DNA from 2 places in the Parvimonas sp. D9 genome. Region 2 is predicted to be linked to the other one. Evidence: predicted binding sites of a transcription regulator. Region 2 holds the regulator's gene; the other holds the start of a gene.

Region 1 (10,233 bases), 400 kb from region 2:
TTTTGTTGAGGATTATAAAGAGAGATTTATCTGAAGTATCATTTGATATTTCAAAGATAGAAAATGCAATTTATAAAGCATTTATTAGTGTGGGGGACGAAGATAAGAGAGTTCTCTCAAAAAAATTGGCAGAAGAAGTTTTAGAGATTATTCTTAAAGATAAAGATGAAAGTTCAAATATAACTGTAGAAGAAATTCAAGATTATGTTGAAAAAACATTAACTAAAAATAATCATTATGAAACTTTGAAGAGTTATATTTTATATAGAGAAAAGAGAAATTTACTTAGAAAAGAATTAAATTCTTTTAGAGAATATATTGAAGATGAAAGTTTAATTGAGGTTCTTGCAAAAATTCAAAAAGACTTTTCAACAGAAGGTTATGAGCTTGACAGATTGTTTAGAAAGTTCTTATCTTTTGTTAAGCCTATTTCAACTTTGAACGAAAAAGTTGAGCTTTTGATAAAAGCATCTTCAGAATTAACTTCAAAAGAAAATCCAAATTGGGAGTATATTTCTGCCAGAATTTATGCTTATAAAATTCATAAAGAAATTTCAAATTATGAAAAAGAATGGCATATTGTTGATTTCAAATCAAAAATTCAAGTTTTAACTAAAGCTAATTTATATGGGGAATATATTTTAGAAAATTATTCAAGTAATGATATTGATGAGCTTGAAAAGTATATAGATAACAGTAGAGATGAGTTATTTACTTATTCATCTTTAGATTTAGTATATAAGAGATATTTAATTTGTGATTCACATAAAAAAGTAATTGAAACAATGCAGGAAATGTTTATGGGTATTGCGATGCATCTTGCAATTCCTGAAAAAGATAGAGTTTCTTTTGCAAAAAAAGTTTATGACGTGCTTAGTAATTTAAAGGCAACTGTAGCAACTCCTACAATGTCAAATGCAAGAAAGCCGTTCCATCAACTTTCTTCTTGTTTCATAGATACCGTTCCTGATACATTAAAAGGAATTTACAGAAGTATAGACAATTTTGCTCAAGTTTCTAAACATGGTGGTGGAATGGGACTATATTTTGGGAAAGTTCGTGCAAGTGGTTCAGATATTCGTGGATTTAAAGGGGTTGCAGGTGGTGTTATTAGATGGATTAAACTTGCTAATGACACAGCAGTTGCAGTTGATCAACTAGGAGTTAGACAAGGTTCTTGTGCTGTATATTTAGATGTATGGCATAGAGATATTCCGGAGTTCTTAAATCTTAGAACAAATAATGGAGATGACAGAATGAAGGCTCATGATGTTTTCCCTGCAATTTGTTTCCCTAATTTATTCTGGCGTTTAGCAAAGGAAAATATCAATTCTAATTGGTATTTATTCTGTCCGCATGAAGTAAAAGAAGTAATGGGCTTTTGTTTAGAAGATTTTTATGGAGAAGAGTGGGAAGAAAAATACAGACTTTGTATTAAAGAGCCAAGACTTGATAAAAGAGTTTTAACTGTAAAAGATTTAGTTAAATTAATTCTAAAGAGTCAAGTTGAAACTGGAACTCCATTTATTTTTAATAGAGATAATGCAAATAATGCAAATCCAAATTCACATAAGGGAATGATTTACTCTTCAAATCTTTGTACTGAAATAATGCAAAATATGAAAGAAATTTTAGATGTTGAAGATAAAATTTTACAAATTGATGGAGAAGATCATGTTGTAACTGATGTTAAAGCTGGAGATTTTGTAGTTTGTAATCTTGCGAGTTTAGTTCTTGGAAATATTGATTTACAAAATGACGAAGAAATGGAATTTGTAGTTTCTACAATGATTAGAGCATTAGATAATGTAATTGATTTAAACTACTACCCAACGCCTTTTGCAAAAATAACTAATGCAAAATACAGAGCAATTGGGCTTGGAACAAGTGGGTATCATCATGCTCTTGTAAAAAATAAAATCATGTGGCAAACAGAAGAACATTTAGAATTTATGGATAAAGTTTATGAAAAAATAAATTATTTTGCTATTAAAGAAAGTTCAAAAATTGCAGAAGAAAAAGGAAGTTATAAATATTTTGAAGGTTCAGAATGGCAAAATGGAAAATATTTTGAAAAAAGAGAATATAATTCTAAAGAATGGATTGAACTTAAAGAAAAAGTTGCTAAAAACGGATTAAGAAATGCTTATCTTTTAGCAGTAGCTCCAACAGGTTCAACTTCAATTATTGCAGGTACTACAGCAGGTGTAGATCCTGTTATGATGAGATATTTCCTTGAAGAGAAAAAAGGTTCAATTATTCCGAGAGTTGCTCCTGATTTAACTCCTGAAACTTTTTGGCTATATGAAAATGCTCACGAAGTAGATCAAACTTGGTCTATAAAAGCTGGTGGAGTTAGACAAAGACATATTGATCAAGGACAAAGTTTAAATCTTTATATCACAACAGATTATAAGATGAGTCAAATTTTAAATCTTTTGATTTTATCTTGTGAAGTTGGTTTAAAGAGTATTTATTATATAAGAAGTAAGAGTTTAGATATTGAAGAATGCGATAGCTGTTCTGCATAGGAAGGAGATATTATGGAATTAAATAAAAAGGCTCTATTTAATGAAAATGGAGATATAGAATTATCAAAAAGAAAAATGATAAATGGAAATACTACAAATTTGAATGATTTTAACAATGTAAAATATACTTGGACAACTGAATGGTATAGAAATGCCATGAATAATTTCTGGATTCCGGAAGAAATAAATTTATTCCAAGATTTAAAAGATTATAAAATATTAGATGAATATGAAAAAACTGCTTTTGATAAAGTTTTAAGTTTTCTTATATTTTTAGACAGTATTCAAACTGCTAATCTTCCATATATTGGAGAATATATTACAGCAAATGAAATCAATCTTTGCCTTACTATTCAAGCTTATCAAGAAGCTATCCATTCTCAAAGTTATGGATATATGTTAGATAGTATATGTTCTCCGGAAGAAAGAACAAATATTTTATATCAATGGAGAGATGATGAACATCTTCTTGCAAGAAATAAATTCATTGGAGACTTATATAATGAGTTTCAAGAAAATAAAGATCCATACAGTTTAGTAAAAACAATGGTTGCAAATTATATTCTTGAAGGGGTTTACTTCTATTCAGGATTTATGTTCTTCTATAATTTAGGAAGAAATGGAAAAATGCCTGGTTCAGTACAAGAAATCAGGTATATAAATAGAGATGAAAATACTCATCTTTGGCTATTCAAAAAAATGCTTTTAGAATTACAAAACGAAGAACCTGAATTATTTACAGAAGAAAAAGTTGCTGTATATAAAGATATGATTAAAACAGGTGTAGAACAAGAAATAGCTTGGGGAAAATATGTTTTAGGAGAAAATATTCCGGGTCTTACAATGCAAATGGTTGAAGATTATATCAAATATCTTGGAAATTTAAGAAGTACAGCTTTAAACTTCGGAAAACTTTATGATGGTTATGATGAAGAACCTGAAAGTATGAAGTGGGTTGGTGAATATTCTGATCCAAATGCAATAAAGACAGATTTCTTTGAAGCAAAACCATCAGCATATTCAAAATCAAGTGTAATTGATGATGATTTAGATGATTTATAAAATTTAAAAACTACTTAATTGATTTTTCAATTAAGTAGTATTTTTTTGTAAAAATTTTGATTTTAACTATTGAAAAAATAAAAAATAAGTAGTATAATATTAACACAAATAAGAATTATTTGCATTAAAAAATAAAGGGGATTTTTATGAATACAAAATTTAAAAAAATTATTTCAATTATAATGATTAGTTGTATGTTTTTAGTTGCTTGTTCATCAAATAAAAATGAACAAACTAAAGAACAAAAAACCACTGAACAAAAAGGAAACAAAAAAGTTATTTATACAACTTTTTTCCCAGTAACTGATTTAACAAAGAGAATTGTCGGGGATAAAATGGAAGTTAAAACAATAATAAAAGGAAATCAAGAACCTCATTCCTTTGAACTTAAAGCGGGAGATATGCAAGAAATTTTAAAAGCAGATTTGATTATTTATAATGGTGCTAATATGGAATCTTTTATTTCTGCGATTGAAGATACGGTTAAGAATAAAGATAAGTTTTTAAATCTATCACAAGGATTAACTTTGTTAGAAAGTGGCGATGGATTGGAAGAAGAACATGATCATGATGATGAAAAAGAAGATAAACATGAGCATGATAAAACAAATCCACATACTTGGCTTAGCGTAAAAAATGCAATTATTCAACTTGATACTATTTATAAAAAAGTTTCTTCTATAGATCCTAAAAACGAAGCTTATTACAAGGAAAATCTAAAAAAAGCACAAGATGAATTTAGAGCTTTAGACAAAAAATTTGAAACAGAGCTTTCAAAAGTTACAAGTAAACAAAAATATTTTGTTGTAAGTCACGCTGCTTTCAACTATTTAGCAAATGATTATGGATTAAAGCAAGTTGCAGTAACAGGTATATCACCGGAAGATGAACCATCAGCAAAGCAACTTCAAAAAATTGCAGACTTTGTTAAGAAATATAATATAAATACAATTTTCTTTGAAGGAAAAGCAACTCCAAAAGTAGCAGAAACTCTTGCTAAAAATACTAATACAAAAACAGACACTTTATATACAATGGAAAATTTGACAGATGAAGAAATTGAAATGGGATATTTAAAATTAATGGAATTAAATTTAAATGCTTTAGTTAAATCTTTTAGTGAATAGGGAGATATTATGAGTAAAAATTTAAAGAATAAAATTTATAAAATGAATTTGATTTTAGTTTGTAGTGCAATTTTACTTACAAGCTGTTCAAAAAAACAGGAAGAAAAGGAAAAATCTTCTACTAAAAAATTTGAATTTGTAGAAAAAGAAACGAATTATAAAAAAGATGAAACTACAGAAGTTTTAATTGATGCGGAAATAAAAAAAGAAGATATAGTTAGGTCATATAAGCACGGAGACCATTGGCATGTTTTTACTAAAGACGGTAAAGAACATATTACTTATACAGATCCTTCAAAATTAGGTGATGGAAATTCACTTTCTCTTGTTAGTGTTGTTTCAAAGAGTAAGTTAAGAGGATTAAATGTAACATCAATTTTAAAACACGGGGACCATTGGCATGTTTATACAGCAGATGGAAAAGAATATTTAACTTATGAAAATCCATCTAGTATGTTTCCTAATATTACTGTTGGAACTTATGTAGGCTCTCATAGTTCAAACAGAAACAGAGGAAATTCAAATAACTATTCACATGCAAATATTATTGAAGAGAAAAAAGATAGAGTTGTAAAAATTTTAAGACATGGAGATCATTGGCATATTTATACTGAAAGTGGTAAAGAGTATATTAGTTATACTGATCCTACTTCAAAATATCCAAATGCAGAAGTCGGGGAATATCATGGAAATCATGGAAATTCTCAAGATAATACAGAAAATGAAAAACCAAATGTTCCAAGTGCTAGTGAAAAATTATTTGAAGCTAGAAAAAAATTAAATATAGTAAATGTTTTGGGAAAAAATCCTGTTGACAGATATGATATAGTAAAGATTTTAAAACACGGAGACCATTATCATATTTATGATTCAAAGGGGAATGAAGGAATCACATATACTAATCCAAAATCACTTTATCCTGAAGCTGAATTTGGAGAATATCAAGGTAATCACGGAGATGAAAATAAAAAACCATTTGAATGGCCGAAAGGTGTAACAAAAATTGTAGATCATGGAGATCATTGGCATTTATATATTGGAGATAAGGAAGTTGGAGTTGTTCACGAAAACCCAAAAAGTCATTATCCTGATGCAGAATATATCAAAGAAGGAAGTGACCATTCCGATATTGGTGTAGATGAAAATGAATTATTTACTTATGAAAGTGTAAAAGCGGAAATAAAAGATAAAGTAATTCCATATCTTGACAGTAATCTTAGAGCAATGAGACATTATGGAGATTTAAATACAACATTAGCTGTTTACGGCTCAAATGGAGTTACAAAAGGAATTTTTTATTGGTTACACGGCAATCACTATCATGCAATAACTATAAAACAAATAATTCAAAATGCAAAAGCAGGTCAATATGGAGATTGTACTGCAAAAGAAATAGTATCTGCTCTAAAATATATAATTGAAAATCCTAATGCAGAAATTGAGTCTAAAATAACTGTTGATAGACAAGAAGTAGTGAAATATCTTATGAAAGTTTATAATCTTGAAGATGAAACAGATGTAAATATTATTGGAGATATTGCATATGTGTATATAAATGATGAGACTTTAACATTTAGTTTAGCTGATTTTGAAAAAGTAAATGGAGAGATTAGATATAAAAAGAAACTTCCGGAAGCACCAAAAAAAGCTGTAACAGATGATGAAGATTTTGAAGATGAAGAAGATAATAATTACATTCCTAATTTTGAAGATAAAAAAGCTGATGAAAATAAAGATGATAAAAACTCAAATAAGGATAAATCTCTAAAATCAGAAGAAAAAAATAATATAAAGGAAGATTCAAATAAAGATATTGTAGAAAATAAAGAGCTTAATAATTTAGATAAAAAAGTTGAAGAAAAGAAAGTAGAAGAAAAATCAAAAACTGAAAATCAAAAAAAATCAGAAGAAAAGGAAAATGAGAAGAAATAATATTACAATTTAATTAATCTTCTAAATTTAAAATCACTCAAATAGAGTAAAATCTGTATTGAGTGATTTTTTGATACTAAAAGTTGCTTATAGTTTACAAGTTAGAATGTAAAAAATATTTCACGTCACTTTTCTTTGAAATGAAAATCCAACAATACGTCATCTCGACCGAAGCTAATCTAGTCCTAACTTTGTTTACTTGTAAACAATAGTAGGTCTGACGGAACAATTATATCTTTAGATATAATTGTACTGGAGATCTCACACTAATTGGGTTAAGATTTCTGTTATATTAAATATTATATGTGAATAAATTGATGATATTTCTTTAGATGTTGTTATCAAAATTATCATAGATTGCGAGGAAAATTATTGGGTTAGTTATTAAAGAAAAAAATAAAATCAGATAATAAAATATTTTAAAAAACTTTTTTATTAAATATGTTTATAAATTATGTTTTATGTGGTATAATATATTTGTAATTAATTAGCACTCAAGTTAATAGACTGCTAATAACTTTAATAGGAGGTATGTTATGAAATTAAAACCAATAGGAGATAAATTAGTTATAGAAATGGTTGAGGTGGAAGAAAAGACAAGTTCTGGAATAGTTCTTCCTACTTCTGCTAAAGAAGCACCAAGTGTAGCAAAAGTTTTAGCAATTGGTGATGAAATTTTAAAGGATGAAGATAAAAAAGATTTAATTAAAGTTGGAGATAAAATAATTTTCTCAAAATATGCAGGAACTGAAGTTAAACTTGATAAAAAAGAATATATTGTTGTAAAAATTGCTGATGTTTTAGCAGTTGTTGAAGATTAGGAGGTTTTTAAATGGCTAAAGAAATTAAATTTAATGAAGAAGCAAGAAAAGGAATGGAAGCTGGTATTAATAAACTTTCAAATACAGTTAAAGTTACTCTTGGACCAAAGGGAAGAAATGTAGTTTTAGATAAAAAATTCGGTTCACCACTTATTACAAATGACGGTGTTACTATTGCAAGAGAAATTGAATTGGAAGATCCTTATGAAAATATGGGAGCTCAACTTGTTAAAGAAGTTGCAACTAAGACTAATGATGTTGCAGGTGATGGTACAACTACAGCAACACTTTTAGCACAAGCAATTATCAGAGAAGGCTTAAAGAATGTTGCAGCAGGAGCAAATCCAATGATTATTCAAAAGGGAATTAAAAAAGCGGTTGATAAAGCTGTTGAAGGAATTAAAGAATTTTCAAAACCGGTTGAAACAAAAGAAAGTATTGCTCAAGTAGCATCAATTTCTGCAGCTGATGAAGAAGTTGGAAAATTAATTTCTGATGCAATGGAAAAAGTTGGAAAAGATGGTGTTATCACTGTTGAAGAATCTAGAAGTATGGGAACAACTTTAGAAGTTGTTGAAGGTATGCAATTTGATAGAGGATATGTTTCTCCATATATGGTAACTAATACTGAAAAAATGGAAGCTGAACTTGAAGATCCATATATTTTAATTACTGATAAAAAGATCACTAATATTCAAGAAGTTTTACCTGTATTAGAACAAATTGTTCAACAAGGAAAACCACTTTTAATTATTGCTGACGATGTAGAAGGCGAAGCTATGGCAACACTTGTTGTTAATAAATTAAGAGGAACATTTAACTGTGTAGCTGTAAAAGCACCTGCTTTTGGTGATAGAAGAAAAGATATGCTACAAGATATTGCAATTTTAACAGGTGGTACAGTTATTTCAGAAGATTTAGGATATGAATTAAAAGAAACTTCTATTGAAATGTTAGGTAAAGCAAGAAGGGTAACTGTTGGAAAAGAACTTACTGTTATCGTAAATGGAGCAGGTGAACAATCAGCTATTGAAGAAAGAGTTGCTTTAATTAGAAATCAAATAGAAATAAGCGATTCTGAATATGATAGAGATAAATTACAAGAAAGACTTGCTAAACTTGCTGGAGGAGTTGCAGTAATTCAAGTTGGTGCAGCTACTGAAACAGAACTTAAAGAAAGAAAGTTAAGAATAGAAGATGCACTTGCAGCTACAAGAGCAGCGGTAGAAGAAGGTATTGTTCCTGGCGGTGGAACTGTATTGTTAAATGTAATTCCAAAAGTTAAAGCACTTCTTGAAGAAACTAATGGAGACGAAAGAACAGGTGTTAATATAATTGTTAAAGCACTTGAAGAACCGGTTAGACAAATTGCAATCAATGCAGGTTTAGAAGGCTCAGTTATCGTTGAAAATGTTAAGAATGCTGAAGTTGGAATTGGTTTTGATGCATTAAGTGAAAAATATGTAAATATGCTTGAAAATGGAATTGTTGATCCTACAAAAGTTACTAGATCAGCACTTCAAAATGCATCAAGTGTCGCATCAATGGTTTTAACAACAGAAGCTGCTGTTGCTGATGTAACTAAGGATGAACCAATGGGACAAATGCCTGGTGGAATGAATCCTGGAATGGGATATATGTAGAAAGTAGTTAACTTATATTTAAATTTATGGTAAAATAGAACTTGGATTAACCAAGTTCTTTTTTATGGAGTTTTTATGATTAAATTATTTTTTAATATTATGTTTCTAGTTAGTATCGCTATTTTAGTGATACATCAAAGTTTTTATTATTATCAATTTAATAAGATTTTAAAAAAATTGAAGATTTTAAGTGAAGAGAAAAATATAAGAGAAGATAGAAATTTAATTTTAGAGTATAATTATAATCTTGCACAGCTTAATTATATTTTTTGTGTGTATTTTTGTGGGTTGATGAAAAAAATTCTATATAAAAAGAATAATTTTGAATATGTTGAATAGGAGAAAGTTTTGAAAGATTATTTATTTATATACAAAAATGAAGAAAAAATAGAATATGGAAAAGTTTTAAATTCAAAATTAAACTCCTATTATGTAAAAACATTTAGTGATTTTGAAATTGGAGATATATACAGAGTAAGAGTTGTAAAAAAAGTTGATGCATTACAATGCTTTTTTGTAGAACTTAAAAATGGAAAAAATGGATTTTTAGACTTTAAAGATACCATTGGTGAAGTAAAAGTTGGAGATGTAATATTTGTTGAAATTTACAAAATAAATGCAGGAGAAAAAGCACCTAATGTTTCAATGAATTTCTCAGTTTCTTCAATGTTTTCAGTTATATCTTATAAAAATAGAGAAGATATTTTGATTTCAAAAAAATTAAAAGAACATAACTTTGATTTAGTAAAAATAAAAAATATAAAATCAAATTTTTCAGTAAAATTGAGAACAAAAAGTGTTGATTGTGATGAAGATACTTTATTGAATGATATAAGAAAAAATGTAGAAAAAATGCAAGAAATAGTGGATAGTTTAAATAATTTACCGGTTCCTAAATTAATCTACAAAAAGGAGAATTTTTTGGAGGACTTTTTATTTGAAAATGAAAAATATTGCTGTATATTAAATGATAAAGAGTTATACAAGAGTTTTAAAGATAATAAATTTTTGAAAAATGAATTGATGTATGATGAAGAATATTCTCCAAAATATGATTATAATATCGGAGTATATCTAGAGGGATTAAATAAAAAAATAGTTGAAGTTGAAGATATAA
Region 2 (10,233 bases):
AAATCTTCTGAATTTTCCGAAGGTACAGATAGAAAAATATATAATAGAGAGCTTATGCGATTAAAAGTAAGTTATGATTCTATTAAAAATAAAGAAAAGGAAATAATTTGTCTTTTTCATTATCCACCGGTAGAAAAAAATAGGACTTTAAATGACTTTGGATTATTCGTTAAAGAGCATAATATAAAAATTGTTTTATATGGACATCTACATGCATATTCTTTGAATAATGTTGTGGATGAAGTAGTTGACGGAATAGAATTCCATTGTATTTCCGCAGATTACTTAAAATTTATCCCAAGACTTATTAGGAGATAAAATGGAGAAAGAGTTAGAAGTTAAAATTTTAAATATAGATGTTGAAGAAGTTAAAGCCAAATTGGAAAATTTAGGGGCAAGATTTTTGAAAAGTGAAAATCAAGAAAATATAAGGCTTACATCTTCAAAATTTGATTATATTCCAAAAGGAAGTTTTTTGAGAATTAGAAAATTTTTAGATAAAAATGGAAAAGAAATTAATTCAGAGTTAACATATAAAGAACATAAAGAAAATAAATTTTTAAAGGAATTTAATGAATATAATGTTTCTTTGAAAAATAGTGAAGAGATGTTAAGAATTTTAAATTTTTTGGGTTATGATAAACTTGATATAGAGAAAAAATTCAGAACATCATATAAATTAAGAAATGCTTATATTGACATTGATATATGGGATAAAGAAGTTTATCCGTATCCATATATGGAAATTGAAGTTTCCAATTATGATGATTTGTGTGAAGTTTTGAATTTGTTGGGAATAAGCGAAGGAGAAATTTGTCTTAAATCTTTACCTGAACTTAAAGAAGAATTAAAAAATAGGAGTTAGTATGAAGGAATTGTTTGAAATTTTAGTGAAAAAGAGAACATCTGTTCTTATTGTATTACTTGCAATATTTGTAGCAATGGTTGTAACATATTTGTTAAGTAGATTAAAAAACAGATTTATTAAATTTATTCCAGCATTTATTTTAATTATTGTAGGAACTGTATTTTTAGCAGATGGATGGACAAATATTTTGACTGCAAGAGGGATAAATTCACTATACTATGCAATGATTATTGGTACAAGTGGAGTTGTTTCGCTATTTTTCGCTTTAATACTTATGAATTTTAAGAGAAAGTAGGTGTATGTATGGGTAATGTAGCCGCATTTTTTGATATTGACGGAACTATCGCAAGAGAATCACTTATGATTGAACACTTTAAAAGACTTATAAAATATGAGATTTTAGATGAAAGTATTTGGGTTGATAATGTAAAACAATTATATATGGAGTATGTTAATAGATATGGAGCTTATGATGCTTATATTGAAGCACTTTCTGAAAAGTATAGAAGCGACTTAAAAGGATTTGATGTAAGATATAATAAATTTATTGCAGAACAATCCATTAGAAAAGTATTTGAAAGAGTTTATGTGTTCTCAAGAAATCAATTGGAATTTCATAGATCTAATGGACATCTAATCTTTTTTATTTCAGGCAGTCCTGATTTTTTGGTTAAGGAAATGGCTGAAAAATATAATGTTACAGAATTTAGAGCAACAAAATATTTATATGATGAATACGGAAAATTTACCGGAGAAATTGTACCGATGTGGCATAGCGAGGGGAAAGACAAGGTCTGTAATGAAATTATTGAAAAATATGATATAGACACTGAAAAATCTTATGCTTATGGAGATACAACCGGAGACTTATCAATGCTTAGAAGATTTGGTAATGCTTATACAATTAATCCGTCAAAAAAATTGTTAGAAAGAATAAAAAAGGATGAAGAACTTTCAAAAAAAGTAAATGTAATAGTTGAGAGAAAAGACGTTATTTATAAGTTAAAAGCTGATGTAACAACTTTATAATTTAAAATTTTTGATATTAAGAACATAAAAAAAGTAGCTCATCGGCTACTTTTTGTTTTTTATAAAATTATGCTTTTGCTATCTTTTCTCCAAACGCTACACAATCATCTTCGTCTTCTGGTGTTGGACAATCATATACGCAAAGCGGTTCAGCAACGATTTTAGCTCCAACTCCTTCACATCTAACTTTCCAGTCTTTCATCCATTTTTGTCCTTCATTCCATTCATAAGATCCGAATAAAGCAATTTTTCTACCATTTAATTCTTCTTCAACTTCTTCAAACATTGGTTCAAAGCTTGATTCTTCAAGAACTTCATCTCCCATTGCCGGACAACCGAATGCAACTAAGTCGTAATCGTTCAACATATCTGCTCCAAAATCGTCACAGAAGATTACTTCAACTTCAGAACCTGCATTTTCAATTCCTTCGGCGATACAATCAGCCATTTTTTCAGTATTACCTGTACCTGACCAATATACAACTGCTACTTTCATTTAAAAGTCCTCCTTAAATTTTGAATAACAAAGTAAAAATTTATTGTATCTGTAAATAATACAACACGAATTATAATTAAATTTAAAATAGATATTTTAAACTTAATAACAATTTCTACAAGATAATAATAACAATAATCTAAAAATTTGTCAACCATTTGTAAAATTTTTACACTATATTTTATATGGTAAATAGAGTAGTTTATGCTAAAATTTAATAAAAATAACAGAAGAAAATATATAAAAAATTATTTTAAAAAATTTTTAATAAAATTGTTTTAAATCTTGACATTAGGGAATAATAGTAATATAATGTTGTTAGCAGTCTAATAGATTGAGTGCTAAAAAGAGGTGATAAAATGCTTGATGATAGAAAATTGAAGATTTTATATGCCATAATAGATAGTTATATCAGTACGTCTGAGCCTATAGGTTCTCGAACAATTTCGAAACAATATGATATGGGAGTCAGTTCGGCAACGGTTAGGAATGAGATGAGTGACTTAGAAGAACTTGGATTTTTAAATAAGGCTTATTCTTCTTCCGGTAGGATTCCATCAGATAAGGCTTATAGACATTATGTTAATTATCTATTGTCTTCGCATTTTGATGAGATTTCTAAAAATATATATGGAATTGACATTTTATCAAAACATATCAATGAAAAAAACAAGATATTTAAAGAGTCTGCAAAAATAATTTCGGATGTGACAGAGTGTATAACAGCAACAATGATTACGGATTATATGGATTGTTCTGTTAAAAGTATCGATGTTATCAATATAAGTGGAAATTCTTATGTTTTGGTATTAGTTTTTGATACTGGAAAAGTAATTAATACCGTATTCGATTCAAAAACGAAGTTTAGTACTGAAGTTTTACAAGAATTGCTATTCTATTTAAAAAAATATTTGATAAATGTTAAAGTATCTGATTTGAATGAAAGATTAGAGTATTTGAAACTTACTTTTGTTTCGAAAATTCCTTTTATAACGGAGATTTCCGATTTAATAGGTAAAGAAATTTCAAAGACTGAAAAATCCAGTATTGAACTTGAAGGAATTTCTAATATATTTAATTTTCCTGAGTATCAAGATTTGAAAAAAGCTAAAGAACTTATTCATTTCTTAGAAGATAAAAATGAACTTGAAGATTTATTTTTAAGTTATAGTGGAGATAAAATATATGTAAGTATAGGAAGTGAAAATAATAAAGATTTTTTAAATGAAAATACTATTGTTGCGACATCCTATGATTTTGGAGACGGTAGCAAAGGTAAAATAGCGGTTATCGGACCAACCAGGATGGATTATGAAAAGATATTGTCAACTATGTTAAGTTTAAATGATAGAATTAGAGATATTTTAAAATGACGGGAGGCGGAATAGTTGAGAAAAAATAAAAAAGAAGTAAAAGATGAAATTAAAGAGGATGCTATTGAAGAAGTAGAGGAAAAAGATTTAGAACAAAATTCTTCTGACGAGGTTGAAAAGAAATTAAATTCAGAAATTGAAGAATTAAAAAATCAACTTTTAAGACTTCAAGCTGATTTTGTAAATTACAAGAACAGAACAGAAAGAGAAAAATCGAGTTCTATTATTCTTGCTAATGAAGACTTAATTTTAAAATTGTTACCTATTTTGGATAATTTTAACAGAGCTTTTGCTCACGCCGATTTAAATGATAAGATTATTAAAGGTTTTGTTATGATTAAAGGACAATTTGAATCAGTTTTAAAGTCTGAAATGGTTGAAGAAATAGAAAGTGATGGAGCCGTTTTTGATCCGAATTTGCATAATGCAGTTATGACTGAAAGCAAAGAAGGAGTAAAAAGTGGTATAGTATTAGAAACTTTTGAAAAAGGATATAAAATTAAAGATAAAGTAATTAGACCAAGTATGGTTAAAGTTAGTGAATAATAAGGAGGAAAAGATTATGTCAAAAATTATAGGTATTGATTTAGGTACAACAAACTCAGCAGTTGCTGTTATGGAAGGTGGAGAACCAACAATTATTCCGAATGTAGAAGGAAATAGAACAACTCCTTCAGTTGTTGCTTTTACAAAAAATGGAGAAAGATTAGTAGGTGAAACTGCTAAAAGACAAGCAATTACAAATGCAGCAAGAACAATAACTTCAATTAAGAGGGAAATGGGAACAGATTACAAAGTAAAGATTGATGATAAAGAATATACACCGGAAGAAATTTCAGCAATGATTTTACAAAAAATTAAATCAGATGTTGAAAGTTATTTAGGAGAAACTGTTTCCGAAGCTGTAATTACAGTTCCTGCATATTTTACAGATAGCCAAAGACAAGCTACAAAAGATGCCGGAAAGATTGCAGGTTTAGATGTTAAGAGAATTATTAATGAACCTACTGCTGCGGCCCTTGCTTATGGAATGGACAAAGATACTGAACAACATAAGATAATGGTATTTGACCTTGGTGGTGGTACATTTGATGTTTCTATTTTGGAAATCGGAGATGGAGTTTTTGAAGTTTTAGCTACAAGAGGTAACAATAGACTTGGTGGAGATGATTTCGACGAAGTTTTAATGAAATATATGATTTCAGAATTCAAAAAAGAAAATGGTATTGACTTAAGTAAAGATGTAACAGCAATGCAAAGATTAAAAGATGCCGCCGAAAAAGCTAAAAAAGAACTTTCAACAACAATGACAACAAATGTAAATTTACCATTTATTACTGCTGTTGACGGGGCGCCGGTTCATTTAAATATGGATATTAAGAGAGCAAAATTTGAAGAATTAACTTCAGATTTAGTTGACAAAACATTAACTCCGGTTAGAGAAGCTTTAAATGACGCAGGGCTTACTGCATCTAAAATTGATAAAGTTCTTTTAGTTGGTGGCTCAACAAGAATTCCAGCAGTACAAGAAGCTGTTAAAAAATTAATTGGAAAAGAACCACAAAAGGATATTAATCCTGATGAATGTGTTGCTATTGGAGCTGCTATTCAAGGTGGTGTTTTAACAGGAGAAGTTAAAGATTTATTATTACTAGATGTAACTCCATTATCATTAGGTATCGAAACAATGGGTGGGGTAATGACAAGATTGATAGAAAGAAATACAACAATCCCTGCTAAAAAAAGTCAAATTTTCTCAACAGCTGCAGATGGACAAACAGCAGTAGACATTCATGTTTTACAAGGTGAAAGAGAATTTGCTCATGATAATACAACACTTGGAAGATTCCAATTAACAGGTATTCCTGCTGCTCCAAGAGGAGTTCCACAAATTGAAGTTACTTTTGATATAGATGCTAATGGAATTGTAAATGTTAGTGCTAAAGATTTAGGTTCAGGAAATGAACAAAAGATTACAATTACCGCATCAACAAAATTATCTGAAGATGAAATTAATAAGAAAGTAAGAGAAGCAGAACAATTTGCTCAAGAAGATAAAAAGAAAAAAGAAATTGTAGAAACTAAAAATAATGCTGAATCTTTAATCTATCAAACTGAAAAAACTTTGAAAGATTTGGAAGGAAAAATTTCTGAAGAAGAAAAATCAAGCATTAATGCAAAAATAGAAGATTTAAAATCTGCTTTAACAACTGATAATGTAGAAGATATCAAGGCAAAGAATGATGCCTTAACTCAAGAGTTCTACAAAATTTCAGAAAAATTATATCAAAATGCTAACCCACAAGGACAAGGAGCAGAACAAAAGAAAGATGATGTAGTTGATGCCGACTATGAAGTAGTTGACGAAGATGAAAATAAATAGAACTAAAAATACTAAAAATTAATATTTTACAATGCGAACCCCTAAGTTCATATAAAGGATTTTGGGGTTTTTTTGTATATCAGAATACGATGTAAGTTTTTATTCTTTCTTAAGTATTATTTTTAAATTTTGACAAATATGATATAATATCGATGTGTATGTACTTTTGAGGGGGTAGGAAATGTTTAAAAATAAGAAATTTTCTCTATTAGGATTAATATTTGTAATATTTATTTTTACAGCTTGTTCAAGTAATAAGGAAATTAGTGAATTATTTAAAAAATCAAAAAAGGTAAATAATATTCAGTCCTATGTCTTGGTTAATGAAATTGACTATGAAAATAAAGGAAATGTAAAAAATCAAATGATGAAGGCTAAACTGATAAATGACAAGGATACGAAAAAAATTATTAAAGGAAGAGTATCTGTTAGATACAGCGGGACTGCAAATTATGAGAAAAACAATTATGATGTTATATTTGTTGGAGATGAAAATAAGTCGTTGGTTATGACAAAAAAAGTTGATGGAAAAGAGAGTAAAACTCAAAAAAATAATGCTGATTATAATATAAATCCGGATTATTTTAAATTGTTGGATAATATTTATTCTTTTGACAAAGAAGACTTGACATTTGAAGAAACAGATTCTGAATATTATCTGAAATTAAAAAATGGGAATAAAAATTCAAAAGTTTTTGATTTATTAAAATCAGAATATAGATTTTCTTTGAACAATGTTACTGAAGAGGAAGTTGATATAATATTTGAAACTATATTTGACAAGAAGACATTTTATTTAAAAAGTATAGTTTGGACTGTGGAATATAGTGGGAATAAAGGTGCTTTTAAATTGAAAAATACTACAACATATTCTGACTGGAATAATGTAAATTTAGATGAAAATAGATAGATTAAACAGTTAAAGAATGTTGCTCTTTTGAGTAGCATTTTTTCTCTATTGAAATGTATAATATTTTGTGGGTATAAATTGCTCGATTATATATTAAATGTATTGAAATATATGTTATTTTATGTTATAATTTTTGGGTATGTAAATAGAAAATATATAATTTTTATATAGTAACTAGGAGGAATATAAATGAATACTAAATTAGTATCAAGAGATGAAAAGAAAATAGTTTTTACATCAGAAATTAGTTCAGAGGCTTTTGAAGCTTCAGTTAATAGAGTTTATAACAAAATGAAATCAAGATTTAACATTCCAGGTTTCAGAAAGGGAAAAGCTCCAAGAAAAATCATTGAATTAAATTATGGAGAAGGTATTTTCTTTGAAGATGCCGTGAATGAATTATTGCCTGAATTATTTGAAGAAGCTGTTAAAGAGTTGAAAATAGGTAAAGATATTTGTGGAATGCCAAAAATAGATATTGAAGAATTTGATAAAAATAAAGCTATAGTTATTAAGTTTGATCAAGAATTAAAACCTGTTCCTGAACTTGGAGATTATAAAAATTTAGTTGCTGATGATGTTAAATTTAAAGTAACTGATGAAATGGTTGACGAAAGAGTAAATAAAGAACGTGAAAATAATGCAAGAATAGTTTCAATTGAAGATAGACCTGTAAAAGATATGGACACTGTTAATATTGATTTTGAAGGAAGTGTTGAAGGAGTTCCATTTGACGGAGGTAAATCTGAAAATTATGATTTAGTTGTAGGTTCACATACCTTTATTCCGGGTTTTGAAGAACAATTAATTGGAAAGAATATAGGAGATAATGTTGATGTCAATGTTATTTTCCCTGAAGAATATCATTCAGAAGAATTAAAAGGAAAAGAAGCTCTTTTCAAAGTAAAAATAAATTCAATTAAAGAAAAGCAACTTCCTGAATTGGATGATGAATTTGCTCAAGATGTTTCAGAGTTTGATACATTGGAAGAGTATAGAGCAGACATTAAAAAGAATCTTGTTGAATCAGCAGAAAAAAATGCTTTGGTTCAAAAACAAAATAATGCAATTGATGCACTCATTGAAAGTTCAAATGTAGAAGCTCCAGAATCAATGATAAATGAAGAAGTTGATAAGGCTTTTAGAGATTTTGCAGGTAGAATTAGACAATACAATATGGATTTAGATAACTATTTCAAAATGTTAAATACTACTGAAGAAGCGGTTAGAGAACAATTAAGACCAGAAGCTACTAAGAGAGCTAATGCTGAACTTGTTATCGATGCTTTTGCAAAATTGGAAAATATTGAAGTATCTGAAGAAGAGATCGATAAAGAAATTGATGAATTCGGAAAGAATATGAAAGTTAAAGATTTTGAAGAATTTAAGAAGGAATTAAAATCAGGAGAAGGTCTGGAAGGTATTACTGCAAGTTTAATTAGAAGAAAAGCGGTTGATCATTTGGTAAGTCTTGTTAAATTCCAAGAACCTAAAAAAGAAACTGTTGAAGAATAATTAGTTAAAATATAGCTTGCATTTTGTTAAGCTATATTTTTTATTAGGAGGTAATTATGGCGCTTATACCTATGGTAGTTGAACAAACCAATAGAGGAGAAAGGTCTTATGATATTTATTCAAGACTTTTAAAGGAAAGAATCATATTTTTAAGTGGAGAAGTAAACGATCAAATGGCTGATTTGATTGTTGCACAACTTTTATTTTTAGAATCAGAAGATCCTAAAAAAGATATTCAAATTTATATAAATAGTCCAGGGGGATCAGTTAGTGCAGGACTTGCAATTTATGATACTATGCAATATATTAAACCTGATGTAAGTACTATTTGCATTGGACGTGCTGCAAGTATGGGAGCATTTTTATTGACATCAGGAGCAAAGGGGAAGAGGTTTGCTTTGCCTAATGCGGACATTATGATTCACCAACCTTTAGGAGGAGCTCAAGGTCAAGCTGAAGATATTAAAATTCAAGCTCAAAAGATTTTACAAGTTAGAGCAACTCTTAATGAAATTTTAGCAAAGAGAACAGGGCAATCACTTAAAAAAATTGAAAAAGACACGGACAGAGATTTCTATATGAGTGCTTATGAAGCAAAAGAATATGGAATAATTGATGAAGTAATTGAAAATTAAGGAGTTAATTTTGGAAAAAAAGGTAACTAGATGTTCTTTTTGTGGTAAAGAAGTAGAAGAAGTAGATCAAATAGTAAGTGGAATTAATGCAAATATCTGCAATGAATGTATTGAGATTTGTCATTCCATGCTTGAATACCAAGAAAGAACTAAGAAAAAAGAAAGTTTAGAAAAATTACCAACTCCGGTAGAAATCAAGAAAATTTTAGATGAATATATTATTCAACAAGACAATGCAAAGAAAGCATTGAGTGTTGCAGTATATAATCACTATAAGAGAATTAACAGAGATGTTGAGAGTGAAGTAGAAATTCAAAAGTCTAATATTTTGCTTGTTGGACCTACAGGAAGCGGTAAAACTCTTTTAGCTCAAACTCTTGCAAAAGTTTTAGATGTTCCATTTGCAATAGCTGATGCAACAACTTTAACTGAAGCGGGATATGTTGGAGAAGATGTTGAGAATATAATTTTGAAATTAGTTCAAGCAGCAGACTATGATATAGAAAGAGCTGAAAAAGGAATTATATATATAGATGAAATTGATAAAATTACCAGAAAAAGTGAAAATCCATCAATAACTAGAGATGTTAGTGGAGAAGGTGTTCAACAATCACTTTTAAAAATTATAGAAGGAACTGTTTCAAATGTTCCTCCTAAAGGTGGAAGAAAACATCCTGATCAACAATATATACAAGTTGATACTACAAATATTTTATTTATTGTAGGGGGAGCTTTTCAAGGTATAGAATCAATTTTAAAAGCCAGACTCGAAAAGAAATCAATGGGGTTTGGCGCAGATGTTAAAACGGATAAACTTGATGATTTTTCTGAAATTATTAAGAATTTAAGACCTGAAGATTTACTTAAGTATGGTTTGATACCTGAATTTGTTGGTAGAATACCTATGATTGTAACTTTAGAAAGTTTAAATGAAAATTCTCTAATTAGAATTTTAGAAGAACCAAAGAATGCATTAATTAAACAATATAAAGAGCTTTTATCTATGGATAATATAGAGCTTGAG

The links. The regulator HrcA, encoded in region 2, represses chaperone genes, less so after heat shock. The targets are predictions, from matches to a motif close to ATTAGCACTCNATANTATNGAGTGCTAAT.
Region 1: VJI94_RS02165 (co-chaperone GroES) is a predicted target of HrcA. The motif match lies at 7,139-7,167, and genes of this name have one in related genera.

Annotation. Positions count from the first base shown of each region.
Region 1 is NZ_JAYKBM010000001.1:446,961-457,193, reverse strand. Features, by position in the region: gene VJI94_RS02185 (ribonucleoside-diphosphate reductase subunit alpha) at 6-2,531, shown strand; gene VJI94_RS02180 (ribonucleotide-diphosphate reductase subunit beta) at 2,544-3,593, shown strand; gene VJI94_RS02175 (metal ABC transporter solute-binding protein, Zn/Mn family) at 3,740-4,720, shown strand; gene VJI94_RS02170 (hypothetical protein) at 4,730-6,652, shown strand; gene VJI94_RS02165 (co-chaperone GroES) at 7,189-7,473, shown strand; gene groL (chaperonin GroEL) at 7,485-9,116, shown strand; gene VJI94_RS02155 (hypothetical protein) at 9,192-9,455, shown strand; gene VJI94_RS02150 (ribonuclease E/G) at 9,465-10,233, shown strand, end outside.
Region 2 is NZ_JAYKBM010000001.1:41,972-52,204, forward strand. Features, by position in the region: gene VJI94_RS00280 (metallophosphoesterase) at 1-318, shown strand, start outside; gene VJI94_RS00285 (class IV adenylate cyclase) at 320-865, shown strand; gene VJI94_RS00290 (hypothetical protein) at 867-1,163, shown strand; gene VJI94_RS00295 (HAD family hydrolase) at 1,172-1,897, shown strand; gene VJI94_RS00300 (flavodoxin) at 1,965-2,393, opposite strand; gene hrcA (heat-inducible transcriptional repressor HrcA) at 2,753-3,766, shown strand; gene grpE (nucleotide exchange factor GrpE) at 3,782-4,312, shown strand; gene dnaK (molecular chaperone DnaK) at 4,329-6,149, shown strand; gene VJI94_RS00320 (hypothetical protein) at 6,331-7,059, shown strand; gene tig (trigger factor) at 7,249-8,574, shown strand; gene clpP (ATP-dependent Clp endopeptidase proteolytic subunit ClpP) at 8,631-9,209, shown strand; gene clpX (ATP-dependent Clp protease ATP-binding subunit ClpX) at 9,220-10,233, shown strand, end outside.